2 regions of the Ralstonia insidiosa genome follow, and region 1 is predicted to be linked to the other one. Evidence: riboswitches for the same ligand, from Rfam matches in the RefSeq annotation. Region 1 holds a riboswitch; the other holds the start of a gene.
The links. Region 1 has a riboswitch for glycine ahead of gcvT (glycine cleavage system aminomethyltransferase GcvT). Riboswitches for the same ligand answer to the same signal wherever they lie in the genome.

Region 1 (7,149 bases):
GCTTGGCGATGTCTTCGTTGCTGATGCCCGATTCCTTCTGCAGCGGACGGATGTCGAGAATGCACTCGTGCGCCACCAGATCGTGCGCGCCCGTGTACAGCACCGGGTAGTACGGGGCGAGACGCTTGGCCACGTAGTTGGCCGACAGGATGGCCGTCTCGGTCGCAGCCGTCAGGCCCGCCGCGCCCATCATGGCGATGTACATCCACGAGATCGGCAGGATCGACGCCGAACCGAATGCCGCAGCCGACACGTTGCCGATGTTCTGGCTGGCGTCTTCACCCGACGCTGCGCGACCCGGCAGGAACGGTGCGAGGTGCGCACCCACAGCCACCGGACCGACGCCCGGGCCGCCACCGCCGTGCGGAATGCAGAACGTCTTGTGCAGGTTCAGGTGCGAGACATCGCCGCCGAAGTGGCCCGGCGCTGCCGTGCCGACCATGGCGTTCATGTTGGCGCCATCGACATACACCTGACCGCCGTGGCTGTGCACGATCTCGCAGACGCGCTTCACGCCTTCCTCGAACACGCCGTGCGTGGACGGGTAGGTGATCATGATCGCCGCGAGGTTCTTGCTGTGCTCGGCGGCCTTCTTTTCCAAATCCGCCAGATCGACGTTGCCGCGCTCATCGCAAGCAACCACGACAACCTGCATGCCGGCCATCTGCGCCGATGCCGGGTTCGTGCCGTGCGCGGACGACGGAATCAGACACACGTTGCGATGACCTTCGCCGCGGCTGGCGTGGTACGCGTGGATGATCAGCAGGCCAGCGTATTCGCCCTGCGAGCCGGCGTTCGGCTGCAGGCTCACGGCGGCGTAACCGGTGGCAGCGCACAGCATCTGCTCGAGCTGGTCGATCATTTCGCGGTAGCCCACGGTCTGATCAGCCGGTGCGAACGGGTGGATGTTCGAGAACTCGGGCCACGTCACCGGCAGCATTTCGGCGGTGGCGTTGAGCTTCATCGTGCACGAGCCCAGCGGGATCATGGTGCGGTCGAGCGCCAGGTCCTTGTCGGCCAGGCTGCGCAGGTAGCGCAGCATTTCGTGCTCGGAGTGGTGCGCGTTGAACACCGGGTGCGTCAGGTAGGTGCTCTGGCGGACGAGCGACGTCGGGTACGCATCGGCGACGGCCGCTTCGGTCTTGTCGAAGTCCGGCGCGGCAGCGTGGGCGGCGTGCGCGAAGATGTCCCACAGCGCGACCACATCAGCACGCGTGACGGTCTCATCCAGCGAGATGCCCAGGCGGGCGTCATCGATCTGGCGCAGGTTGATACCGTGCGCCTGCGCAGCGATGTGCAGGTTGGCGGTGCGCGGGCCGGTGGCGACGGTCAGCGTGTCGAAGAAGGCGTCCGATTCCAGCGTGTAGCCGACGGCGCGCAGGCCGGCGGCCAGCGTGGCGGTCAGGCGGTGCACGCGCTGGGCGATACGCTTCAGACCTTGCGGGCCGTGGTAGACGGCGTACATCGACGCCATCACGCCCAGCAGCACCTGCGCGGTACAGATGTTCGAGGTGGCCTTTTCACGGCGGATATGCTGCTCGCGCGTCTGCAGCGCGAGGCGGTACGCCGAGTTGCCTTGCGCATCGATCGTCACGCCGACGAGGCGGCCGGGCATCGAACGCTTGAACGCATCGCGCACGGCCATGTAGCCGGCGTGCGGGCCGCCGAAACCGAACGGCACGCCAAAGCGCTGCGTGTTGCCGATCACCACATCGGCACCCCATTCGCCCGGCGCGGCCAGCAGCGTGAGCGCCAGCAGGTCAGCTGCGGCAACCACCAGACCACCGGCCGCGTGCACGGCGTCGGTCAGCGCTTGGTAAGTTGCCAGATCGCCCAGCAGTGCACCGTTGGCGCCCGGGTATTGCAGCAGCACGCCAAAGGCGTCGTGCTTGGCAGCATCCGCAGCGGGGCCGGTCACCACTTGCACGCCGATCGGTTCGGCGCGCGTGCGCACGACTTCCAGCGTTTGCGGCAGCACGTCGTCGGCCACGAAGAACACGGTCGACTTCGACTTGCCAATGCGCTGCAGCAGCGTCATTGCCTCAGCCGCAGCAGTAGCTTCGTCCAGCATCGACGCGTTGGCGATGTCCATCGCCGTCAGGTCGATCACCATCTGCTGGAAGTTCAGCATCGCTTCCAAGCGGCCCTGCGAGATTTCCGGTTGGTACGGCGTATAGGCCGTGTACCAAGCGGGGTTCTCCAGGATGTTGCGCAGGATCACGCCCGGCGTGTGCGTGCCGTAATAGCCCTGGCCAATCAGGCTCTTGACCACGCGGTTCTGCCCGGCGATGCCGCGCAGCTTGGCCAGCGCGGCTTCTTCCGTCAGCGGCTGCGTGAATTCGCCCAGCGGCATTACGTCTTGGCGGCGGATAGCGGCGGGGATCACGGCGTCGATCAGCGCGGCGCGGCTGGCGTAGCCGAGCGTGTCGAGCATCTGGGCCTGCTCGTCGGCAGACGGGCCGATGTGGCGGTGCGAGAAGGCATCGCGCGCCTCCAGGTCAGCCAGGGTGGGGCGTTCGGCGGACAGCGCCGAGGAAGCGGGGTGCGGAGCGTTCATGGCAAGGGCTCGAAATTCAGGCAATGCAGCAAAAAGCCGATGCGCGGCGCAGGTCAGGGCGCGCACATCGGCTTGAAGGACCGGCTTAGCCGATCTTGGTGGTGTACTGCTCGGCCGACAGCAGGGCGTTCACGTCGTCGGCGTTGGTCGGCTTGATCTTGAACAGCCACGCGGCGTAGGCGTCGGCGTTGACCGACTCCGGTGCGCCAGCAGCATCCTCATTCTTGGCGACGATCTCGCCCGACACCGGGGCGTAGATGTCGGAGGCAGCCTTGACCGATTCCACCACGGCAATCGCTTCGTCCTTGGCGACGGTGCGCCCAGCGTCCGGCAATTCGAGGAACACGATGTCGCCCAGCGCGTCTTGTGCGAAATCGGTGATGCCGATGGTCAGCGTGCCGTCGGCTTCAACGCGGATCCACTCGTCGTGTTCGGTGTACTTCAGATCGGCGGGGATGTTGCTCATGAAAGGTTCTCCGGAAGATTTGGAATGAGTGGAATTCGGGGGTTCAGCTGACCAGCGCCTTGCCATTGCGCACGAACGGCAGTTTAACCACAGTCGCGGTCAACTTGCGGTCGCGGATCTCGACCTGCACGTCGGTGCCGATGGCCACATCCTTGGGCAAGCGCGCCAGCGCGATGGAGAGCGACAGGCTCGGGCTGAACGTGCCGCTGGTGATCTCGCCGTCACCGGCGGGGGTGATGACCTTTTGGTGGGCGCGCAGCACGCCGCCCTTGTCGCGCAGGATCAGGCCGACGAACTGCTCGCGCTGGCCACCGGCTTGCAGTGCCGCCTTGCCGGTGAAGTCGCGTTCGCTTTGCAGATCGACCGTCCAGGCCAGACCCGCGTCGAGCGGCGAGACGTGCTCGTCCATGTCCTGGCCGTAGAGGTTCATGCCGGCCTCCAGGCGCAGCGTGTCGCGTGCACCCAGACCGGCCGGGCGGACGCCGGCTTGCAGCAGGCGTTCCCACACGCCGGCGATTTGCGAGGCGGGCACCACCAGTTCGAAGCCGTCTTCCCCGGTGTAGCCAGTACGGGCGACCATGATCTCGCCCACGCCATCCACGGTGACGAAGCCTGCGTTGAACGGCTTGAGCGCCTCGCCCACGGCCTGCGTGCCCGGCAGCGCGGCGTACGTTTTGGCGCGGGCGTTCGGGCCCTGCACGGCGAGGATGCCCAGCGGCTCGGCGCCGGCGTTGTTGTCGGAGCGGCGCGGCGTGATGGTTACGCCCGTGCCGGCGGCTTCGTTCTGCGCGACGATCCACTCCAGGTCAGTCGGCGCAGTGCCGGCGTTGACCACCAGGCGGAACCAGTCTTCGCGGAAGAAGTAGACGATCAGGTCGTCGATCACGCCGCCCTTGGGGTTGAGCATGCAGCTGTAAAGCGCCTTGCCCGGGGTTTGCAGCTTGTCGACGTTGTTGGCCAGCAGCCCACGCAGGAAATCGCGCACGCGCGCGCCGGTGAGGTCGACCACGCACATGTGCGAGACGTCGAAGATGCCTGCGTCTTGGCGCACGGCGTGGTGTTCTTCGATCTGGGAGCCGTAGTTGACGGGCATGTCCCAGCCGCCAAAGTCGACCATGCGGGCGCCCAGCGAGCGGTGGATGGCATTGAGCGGCGTGTGTTGGAGCGTCATGGAATCTCTCGGCTGAGTGCGCCGCCGGTGGCCTGGGCGCGGCGCATGGATCGGGGACCAAAAAGCAAAAAAGGCCACCCGCACAGCCTGATGCCTCATGGTGACGCCATGAAGATGCAAGCTGCGCGGATGGCCCCTCTGTCCTTGGTACCTGAGAGATTGCGAGCAGAGCGCATAGCGGTGCGCGCCGTTCGTGAGCCCCTTCGGTGGGCGCCTGCAGTGGTCGTGCAGCGCCAGCTCTCCAGAGTGCGGTCAGACGCATGTCTGGCCGATCCACCCGGTCCTGGATGCCTGAGAGTTTTCGGGTGCTACCCCTTCGGCGGTGCCTGGCCGTGTGCGGCGGGCACGCTCTCCCGGATGGATGGGCGGAATTTACGGAAGGGGGCTGGGATTGTCAATCAGGGCGAGTCGGCGGCGCTTTTTGGCAGCAATGCTGCCCAAAAAACTGGCCGCACTTCGTGGGACGTGTCAAGGCACGTGAGCCGTGTAACGCCATCGGAAAAAGCGAGGGGCACAAACGATTGCGCCCATAAAAAGAAACGGGCGTGCAGTGGAGACCCGCGCGCCCGTTTTACTTCACACCATCAACGACGGTGGGTTACCAGCCGAAACCAGCGCCCACGCCCACGTTGTACTCCTTGCCGCCAGCGGTAGAACCGCCGATCGTCACCGTGGCGCGCGAGCCGACCTTGCGCTGGTAGCCGATCGCCAGTGCGGTTTCACCGCGATACAGACCCGTGCCGATGGCCATGCGGTTGTCGGTCTGCAGACCGGCCGCGCTCGCCATCATCGTGGACATGGCCGCGTTCATGGCACCTACGCGGTTGACCTTGCTGTCGATCTGGCTGACTTGGTTCTGCAGGTTGCCGACGCTGTTTTGCACGCCTGCAATTTGACGATCCATTTGTGCCTTGTTGACCGCATCGGTGGGGTTCGTACCTTCCGCAACGTTGGTAATGGCGCGTTCGTTGCCAACGGAGCCGACGGACACCGTGTTGGCCGTATCCGCGATCGAGCCGGCACCCAAGGCGACACTGTTGTCTGCGGTTGCCCGGGCATTGGCGCCCGTCGCCGTGGAGTTTTGGCCCTTGGCAACCGCGTTGGCACCCGATGCCGTAGCGTAGGCCCCCGATGCTACGGCCTCCTCCTTCTGGCCGGGATTACCGTTGTTTGCACCGCTACCGGAGAACTTGTCGTTGGCAGCGCTACCGCCGCCGACGCTGCTGCCTTCCAGGGTGAAAACGCGGTTATCCAACTTCGAGAGTGCATCGCCCACAGTGGTCGACTGGTCGCCATTCCGGAAGGTGTAGGTCGGGCCGGTCCACACACCGTTGTTGAACCCAGCACCGCCGCCCAACGCGCTACCTACGCCATTGAGCTGGCTGAAGTTGACGGCGTCATTGGCATTCACGCCATTGGCGATGTTCGACAGCTTGACCGGTGCCGTTGCCGGAACCATGGCGCCCGTACCATCGTCCTTCAGGCCACCCAGAGTAACGCTGTCCTTCTTATCGCTGTCGTATGTCACAACGTTGGCCAGCGTGCCATCACTGCCCACCAGACCTGCGTCCTTGAGCTGCTTGACGTTGACGGCGTCAGTGTCGTCCGTACCGGCTGCCACGTTCTTGATCTGCACGGGGCCCGTGCCAGTCACCGGGTTCGTGAGGGTGATGGTGTTGCCCGCAGCGTCGTACTGAACAGAGTTGGCGGCAGCCTTTGCAGCCTGCTCAGCCGTGCTCTTGACGTCGAACAGTTGGCCACCGTTGACAGCGTCCTTGCTGTCCGAAGCCACTGCACCATCGGCCACGTTCGAGAGCTTGACCGGCGTGCCGGCATTGCCCAGCGTGACGCTATTCTTGGCTGCACTGTCGTACTGCACGGCGTTGTCGGCCACGGCCTTGACGCTGTCGAGCTGGCTCTTGTTTACGGCGTCGGTGTCAGCCGTGCCGGCAGCCACGTTCTTGATCTGCACGGGGCCAGTGCCAGTCGCCGGGTTCGTGAGAGTGATGGTGTCGCCAGCAGCGTCGTACTGGACCGAGTTGTTCGCCTTGGTGGCGGCCTGTTCAGCCGTGTTGTTGACGTCGCTCAACTGACTGAAGTTGACGGCGTCAGTGGCGTTCGTGCCAGCCGTTACGTTGGTCAGCTTGCGCGTGATGGGGCTGCCGTCCGCGCCCTTGCCGCCGAAGTTCACTGCGTCGCCATCGGTGTCTTTTGCTACGGTGATCTCAGCGCCAGCCGTGGCCTGTTGGACCATGCCGGCCGTGCCGTTGGTCAGGTTGGCGATGTTGGTGGTGTTGTTGACGATGCTGGCGGTGTTACCCTTGATCCGGTCATCCAAGTTGCCCAGCGCGCCTGGCACGGTGGAGTACGTTGTGCCTCCCTTGCTGTCTGCGCCCAGCGTGTATGTCGGGGCAACAATCGCGCCTGTCACACTGTTGATACGCCCACCGAGCGCGGTGAGAGCACCGTTGAGCTGATTGACGGTCACGGCATCGGTTGTGCCAACACCGTTCTCAATACCCGTGAGGCGACGGTTTTGGCCCGCTACGTTGGAGAAACTGACGGAGCCCCCGGTCACGCTGCTGCCAATATTGATCGGCCCCCCATCGTCCGGCTGCTCGATCAGAACTTGCGCCATCGCCCCAGGCGCAGAAAACAATGCTGCGCTTGCGATCAGCGCGGCGCCCACTGGCCGCACAACGGAACGCCCCTTGCCGCGCCCACGCGCGATCTCCGAAACCGCCATCCATACGCCAGTCGCCTTGTTGAACACAACGCGATATGCCTTGTTCATATCAATCCCCCCTGCGGGAATAAAAGTGGAATTCCGAGCCGATCCATGTCATTGATCGGCGGCCGCAGAGTCTGGAGAAATCGAGGGATGAGTTCCGTCGATTTGTATGGCAATCGCAATGAATTGCGGAAATTGAAGAATCAGAAAGCGCTGATAACACG
Region 2 (7,149 bases), on a different contig from region 1:
TGAGGCGGAAATCGCACAACTGAAGCGCGAGCAGGATTACGCCGCGTCGCGCAAGCGCTTTGATGAGGCCAAGCAGTTTGAAGAGCAGATCAACGCCAAGCAGACGACGCTCGACGAGAAGATGGAAGCCTGGCAGCGCAAGACCGGTTCGGAGACGCTGGAGGTGACGGTGGCATCGGTGGCCGAGGTGGTATCACGCCTGACCGGTGTTCCGGTGTCGGAGCTGACGAAGGAAGAGCGCCAGAAGCTGCTGAAAATGGAAGAGCGCTTGCGCGAGCGCGTGGTCGGTCAGGACGACGCCGTCGTCGCCGTGAGCGATGCAGTACGGCTTTCGCGCGCTGGCCTCGGGCAAACGCATCGCCCGATAGCCACCTTCCTGTTCCTCGGCCCCACTGGCGTGGGCAAGACCGAGCTGGCGAAGGCGCTGGCCGAAACGGTGTTTGGCGACGAGCAGTCGATCATCCGCATCGACATGTCGGAATACATGGAGCGCCACGCGGTTGCGCGCCTGATTGGCGCACCTCCGGGATACGTTGGCTACGACGAGGGCGGTCAACTCACCGAACGCGTGCGACGGCGCCCGTACAGCGTGATCCTGCTCGACGAAATCGAGAAGGCTCACCCGGACGTGAACAACGTGCTGCTGCAGGTGTTTGACGATGGCCGGCTGACTGACGGCAAGGGCCGTGTGGTGGACTTCAGCAACACGATCCTGATCGCTACCAGCAACCTTGGCGCGTCGATCATCATGGACAACCTTGAGCGACCCGAAGACGAGCGCAAGACCGACAAGGCGCTGCGCGATGCACTGATGCCGGTGCTGAAAGGCCACTTCCGCCCCGAGTTCCTGAACCGGATCGACGAGATCATCGTGTTCAACGCGCTGTCCAGGCAGAACATTCGCGCGATCGTGCAGATCCAGCTTGACCGGGTGAGGCGTACCGCGGCGGCACAGGACATTACCCTCAAGATGGGTGAGGCGCTTGTCGAGCACCTGGTGGAGGAGGGCTATCAACCCGAGTTCGGTGCGCGTGAGCTGAAGCGTCAGGTGCGGCAGATGATCGAAACGCGGCTTGCCAAGGAGATTCTGGGCGACACGCTCAAATCGGGCGACACCGTGGAGCTGGATTTCGACAAGGACAGCGGTACGGTGACCTTCAACAAGCTCGCGCCGCCCGCAACGGAAGGGAAGGCCCCTCTCTCGCAAGAGAAGAGCACCACTGAAAAGAAGCGCAGCAAAGGCTCCAAAGGCACCGCCGAATCTGAGGCCTGACGTATCAGGTTTGTCGAACCCTTTCATTTCAACCCACGGCCGCGCAGCGGCTTTACCAACGCAAGCCCCCAACCCTGGCTGGGGGCGATGGAGATTCACATGGCAAATCGACGCGAAGTTCCCGGCATCCGGCCTTATGACGGCCCTGCCGGCGGCTGGGGCGCGCTGCGGGCAACGGCGCAGGCCGTTCATGACCAGATGGACAAGTTCCAGGCGCCGATCACGCTGATGCGGACCAACCAGCCCACGGGCTTCGATTGCCCGGGGTGTGCCTGGCCCGACAAGGAACACCGCTCCACCTTCCAGTTCTGCGAGAACGGTGCCAAGGCCGTGACCTGGGAGGCGACGAACAAGCGCGTGCCGCCCGAGTTCTTTGCCACGACCACCGTATCGGAACTGCTCACATGGTCCGACTACGAACTGGAAGACAAGGGCCGGTTGACGCATCCGCTGGTGTACGACCGCGAGAAAGACACCTTCCGTGCCGTCGAGTGGGAAGACGCCTTCAACCGCATCGGCGAGATCCTGCGCGGGCTCCCGCCTGATGCGGTCGAGTTCTACACCTCCGGGCGGGCATCGAACGAGGCGGCCTACCTCTATCAGCTCTTCGCGCGGGAGTACGGCACGAACAACTTCCCGGACTGTTCGAACATGTGCCACGAGCCCACCAGCGTTGGCTTGCCGCAGTCGATCGGCATCGGCAAGGGCACCGTGTCGCTGGAGGATTTCGAACACTGCGAGCTGATCATCTCGATCGGCCACAACCCGGGCACCAACCATCCGCGCATGATGGGTACGCTACACGAAGCGTCGCGGCGCAACGTGCCCATCATCGTATTCAACCCGCTGCGCGAGCGCGCGCTGGAGCGCTTTGCCGACCCACAGAACTTCCTGGAGATGGCCACCTACGGTTCGACCCGTATTGCATCGACGTACTACCAGGTCGATGGCGGTGGCGATGCTGCAGCACTGATCGGCATCATGAAGGCCCTCCTGGCGATGGAGGCGGCGCAAGGCGATGTGCTGGACCGCGACTTCATCGCAGAGCACACCCAGGGCTTTGATGCATTCGCAGCCGAACTGGAAGCGGCAACGTGGCCCGACATCGAAAAGGCCAGCGGGCTGACGCGCGCCGAGCTGGAGCAGGTTGCTGAGGCCTATGCCAAGTCGAACGCCACCATCATCACGTATGGCATGGGCGTGACGCAGCACAACAAGGGGACGGCCAACGTGCGCCTGATCGCCAACCTGTTGCTGATGCGTGGCAATTTTGGCAAGCCCGGTGCCGGCATTTGTCCGCTGCGGGGCCACTCCAACGTACAGGGCAACCGGACGGTGGGCATTACGGAAAAGCCGTCCGCCGATTTTCTCCAGCGTATCGAAAGCGTGTTTGGCTTCAAGCCGCCTGCAGCGCACGGGCACGATGCCGTCAACGGCATGCAGGCCATGATCGACGGCAAGGCGAAAGCGCTGATCTGCCTGGGCGGCAATTTTGCAGTGGCGCTGCCCGATCCGGAGCAGAGCTTCCCAGCCATGGGCAAGCTGGACCTGAGCGTGCACATTGGCACCAAGCTCAACCGCTCGCACCTGCTGGTGGCCAAGGAAACCTACGTGTTCCCTTGCCTGGGCCGGACCGAGCTTGATGTCCAGGCGGGTGGCCCGCAGTCCATCACGGTTGAGGATTCGATGTCGATGGTCCACGCATCGGCGGGCAAGCTGACGCCGGCGTCGGAGCACCTGCGCTCCGAGCCGGCCATTGTTGCCGGCATGGCCAAGGCGACGTTGCCGCACAGCAAGGTGCCGTGGATGGAGCTGGTTGCCGACTACGACAAGGTTCGCGACCTGATCGAGAAGACCATTCCGGGTTTCGAGAACTTCAACGAGCGCATCCGCACGCCCGGCGGCTTCCGCCTGCCGTTGCCACCTACCGAGCGCCAGTGGCCGACGCCCACCGGCAAGGCGATGTTCTCCGTGTACGGTGGCGTACGGGAAGACGCTGGTGTCCTCGGTGGCGAAGAGGTATTGCGCCTCATCACGTTGCGCAGCCATGACCAGTACAACACCACCATCTACGCGCTCGATGACCGCTACCGCGGCGTGTTCGGCCGACGCGATGTGCTGTTCATGAACGAGGCTGATCTTGCCGCACGCGGGCTCGAACATGGCGACCTGGTCGACATCGAGACCATCGTGTCCGGCCGGAAGCTACGCCTGGAGAAGATCACAGCCATCGCCTACAGCATTGCGCGTGGCTCCGTGGGGGCGTACTACCCTGAGGCGAACGTGCTGGTGCCCCTGGACTATATCGACAAGGAAAGCGGCACGCCGTCTTACAAGTCCGTGCCGGTTCGAGTCCTGCGCTCTGAGGCGCCCGTATCCGCACCCGAGTAACACCCAAACGGATCGGGCCTGGGTTGTCCTGGCCCGATCCGCTGTGGGATTGGTGATCAGTGCAACGGGCAATCGCGCGCGATCACGTCGCCGATCATCGCGGCCGTGGCGCCAGAGAGCGTCCAGCCAAGGTGCCCATGGCCCGTGTTGTAGAACACGCGCGCATGCCGCCCGCGACCAACGCGCGGCATCATGTCCGGCATCATCGGACGCAAGCCAGCCCACGGCACCACGCGCGAGGTGCCGATCGCAAAGTTGCGGCGCGTCCAGGCCACCAGGGGTTCGATGCGGTCTGCGCGGATGTCGCGGTTGTAGCCGTTGAACTCTGCCGTGCCGGCCACGCGGAAGCGTCCCGCGCCCAGGCGGCTGGTGACGATCTTCGCGCTCTCATCCAGCAGGCTGACCCACGGCGCGCCTTGCATGCTCGCCTCATCGTCCAGATGCACGGTGATCGAGTAGCCCTTGACCGGGTACACGTTGATACGGTCGCCCACCATCTGCGCGACATGCCGGCTGCCGACGCCCGCGCAGACGACCAGCGCATCGGCGGTGATCTCCTGCACGACATTGGCCGCGCTTGTGGAGAGGCGATCATCCAGTGTGGTCTGCAGCAGCAGTCGCACGCCGCGCTCGGTGGTTTCCACGTCGCGCACATCCACGCCTTGCATGAAGCGCACGCCGCGTTTCTCGCAGGCTTGCGCAAGACCGCGTGTGAACTTGTGGATGTCGCCCGTGGCGTCCGATTCGGTGAAGTAGCCGCCGTAGTAGTTGCCGCGCAGCGTGGGCTCGATGGCAGCAATGTCTTCCGGGCTCACGGCGTGGCGCTCTAGCCCGCCGGCAACGAGCAGCGCGTTGGCTTTGCCTGCCGCGGTAAAGCTGGCCTTGTCGTGGTAGACGTGCAGGATGCCGCGCCGTTGCAGGTCGAAATCGATCTGCTCGCGCTCGGCCATCGCAAACAAATGCTTGCGCGCCTCGATGGCCATGCGCGTGGTCTCGATGGTGTTGCGGCGGTAGTGGGCGATGCCCGCCACGAACTCGCCAATCCATGAGTACTTGTGCCACGACGGCTTGGGGTTGAGCAGCAGCGGCGCATCGTTGCGCAGCATCCATTTGATGCCCTTGAGCAGCGTGCCGGTGCTGTTCCAGACCTCGGCGTTGCTGGCGGAAAGCTGCCCGCCGTTGGCGAACGAGGTTTCCATGGCCGGATACAGATGCCGGTCGAGCACCGTGACCTGATAGCCGAGTTGGGAGAGCGTGTAAGCGGTGGTGACGCCGGAAATGCCGGCGCCAACGATGACGATATGCGTCATGGCGGTCCCTATGGAGTGGTGGGTTGACCGGACGATCCGGTCGGCTCACCCCATCTGTCTTGGGACCTGAGAGCTTGGGCACCCGCAGCGTGCAGCGTGAGTGCCTTCCCCTTCGGTGGGCATGCGCGTGCATGCCTCTCTCCAGATTCGCAGTCGACGCCACAGTCCTTTTGCCTGAGAGTTTCCGGGGTGGTTGCTCCATCGGCGCCGGGCATCGTTGCAACCCGGTCTCTCCTGCGGCGTGTTGCAGCGGTGCGTGTTGCGCCCGCCGCGCCTGCGTGCTGCCGGTAAAGGCAGCGGCTGGAGTGTGTCACGGGTTGTGACGTTCGGCAAGCCGGGCGATTGCGGAGGCTGTGCGCTAGCTGAATGCTATGCTGCGCACCCAAGCGATCTGGGCGTCGCATTTTCGCCCGAAGGTCGACGTGGAAACGCCCGCAAGAACACCAAGACAGCCGAGGGGATGATGGAATCGACACCAGCACAGCAGACCACCGATTCGACGCGCGCACCGCTTGCCATTGCAACGCTGCTGCAGGCCGGCTTTACCGCCACATACGCGTCGGCCTATTGGGAGACGGTGGCGACGGGTTCGATGTCGTTGCTGACCGCACTGATCTCTCTGCTGGCGTGCCTGCTGCTTTACAGCGGCGTGGTCCGCCACCTGATGGGCAAACCTGCGCAATGGAGCCTGATGCTCGCAGCGGTGGGCTTGGCGTGGTCGTTCCTCGAGTGGGGCTCGGGGAATCTGTGCTCGTATCCGTTCCTGCTCGGGGCCGTGATCGGCACGGTGGCCTGGGCGTTGGCGCTCAAGGCTTCGCGGCGCGCCTGATCAGCCTTCCAGGCGCGGCAGGCGCACGATAAACCTGGAACCCTTGCCTTCAGCGCTGCTGACGGTAATCGTGCCCTGGTGCAGTTCCACCACGAGCTTGACCAGGTACAGTCCGACGCCGGCCCCCACTGTACCGGCCACGTTGCCTCCGCGAACATAGCGCTCGAACAGCCGCTCGATGTCGCGCTCCGGAATGCCCAGGCCGCGGTCTTCCACCACCACCGATACGCTTTCGGCGTCGCCTTGCACATACACACCGACCGGCGTGCCAGGTGGTGAGTATTTGACGGCATTCCCGATCAGGTTACTGAACGCCTGAAAGAGCAGTTTGGCATCACCAAAGATGATGTCGGGTCCATCGGCTTCGATGTGTTCTTCGATGCGTGTGCCGGGTGTGCTGTCCCGATGCATCTCGCACACCTCGTGCAGCAATGCCGGCAGCGGAAATTTCGTACGCCGCATCGCCGCTGGCGTTGTGGTGTCGAGCCATTGCGAAGAATCGAGCAGATGATCCATCAGATGCGTCATGCGCTGTACTGCAGCGCGGATCTTGCCGCAGCGCTCGTCGATCACTTCTGGCGCGGGCGCTTCTCGCATGCGCATGAGCCGCTGTGCATGGCCATCAATCACGCCGAGCGGCGTACGGAATTCATGAGACGCCATGGACACGAAGTTGCGCTGCAGTTCGGCCAGGCGGCGCTCCTTGTCCAGCAGGTCCTGCAGAACTGCTGCCTGTGCAACCAGTGCATCTTTGCTGCGGCCGAGTTCGATCGTGTTGTCGCGAAAACGTGCCACGGCCCGCGCGATATCGCCGATTTCATCGCGACGCTCAAGGCCAGGAATGTCGACGTGCGTGTCGTTGTTGACGATGTGGTGCATTCGATCGACCAGAACGGCGATCGGGCGCGAGACGGCATAGGCGAGGTAAGCCACCGCAATCACGACCAGGCACGCCGCCACGACGATGGCACCGATGATGAGTTGCCGCGCATCGTGATAGGCCTGTGCTTCGCGCTCGGTTTCAGCGGCGCCGCCGGCCACGCTGCGCTCGGTCATGACGCCCAGCGTGTCATTGGCCAGGTCGAAAGCCCGTTTGGACTCCGTGTGGTAAAGCTGCGTCGCGCCTTTTACTTCGCCAGTTTTGGCAGAAATCATCAGCCGCCTCGCCAGCTCCCGATACATGTTCCACTGCACAACAAACTGACTATAGAGTTCGCGCTCGGCGGCGTCGTGCTCGATCTTGTCGTAGCGTGCCTGCGACGCGGCAATGAGGTCATCCAATGTGGCGACCTGCTGATCCGCCGCGCGCAGATCAGCACGGGACGAGGCGATCAGGAAATCACCCT

Region 2: another riboswitch for glycine. It lies ahead of F7R11_RS26100 (D-amino acid dehydrogenase); the one in region 1 lies ahead of gcvT (glycine cleavage system aminomethyltransferase GcvT).

Annotation. Positions count from the first base shown of each region.
Region 1 covers NZ_VZPV01000001.1:243,810-250,958, reverse strand. Annotated here, with positions in the region: gene gcvP (aminomethyl-transferring glycine dehydrogenase) at 1-2,557, opposite strand, end outside; gene gcvH (glycine cleavage system protein GcvH) at 2,643-3,023, opposite strand; gene gcvT (glycine cleavage system aminomethyltransferase GcvT) at 3,067-4,194, opposite strand; glycine riboswitch at 4,323-4,449, opposite strand; glycine riboswitch at 4,463-4,560, opposite strand; gene F7R11_RS01215 (ESPR-type extended signal peptide-containing protein) at 4,793-6,988, opposite strand; gene F7R11_RS01210 (hypothetical protein) at 7,076-7,149, shown strand, end outside.
Region 2 covers NZ_VZPV01000005.1:134,280-141,428, forward strand. Annotated here, with positions in the region: gene F7R11_RS26090 (ATP-dependent Clp protease ATP-binding subunit) at 1-1,273, shown strand, start outside; gene F7R11_RS26095 (FdhF/YdeP family oxidoreductase) at 1,373-3,664, shown strand; gene F7R11_RS26100 (D-amino acid dehydrogenase) at 3,721-4,974, opposite strand; glycine riboswitch at 5,127-5,221, opposite strand; gene F7R11_RS26105 (hypothetical protein) at 5,438-5,803, shown strand; gene F7R11_RS26110 (sensor histidine kinase) at 5,804-7,149, opposite strand, start outside.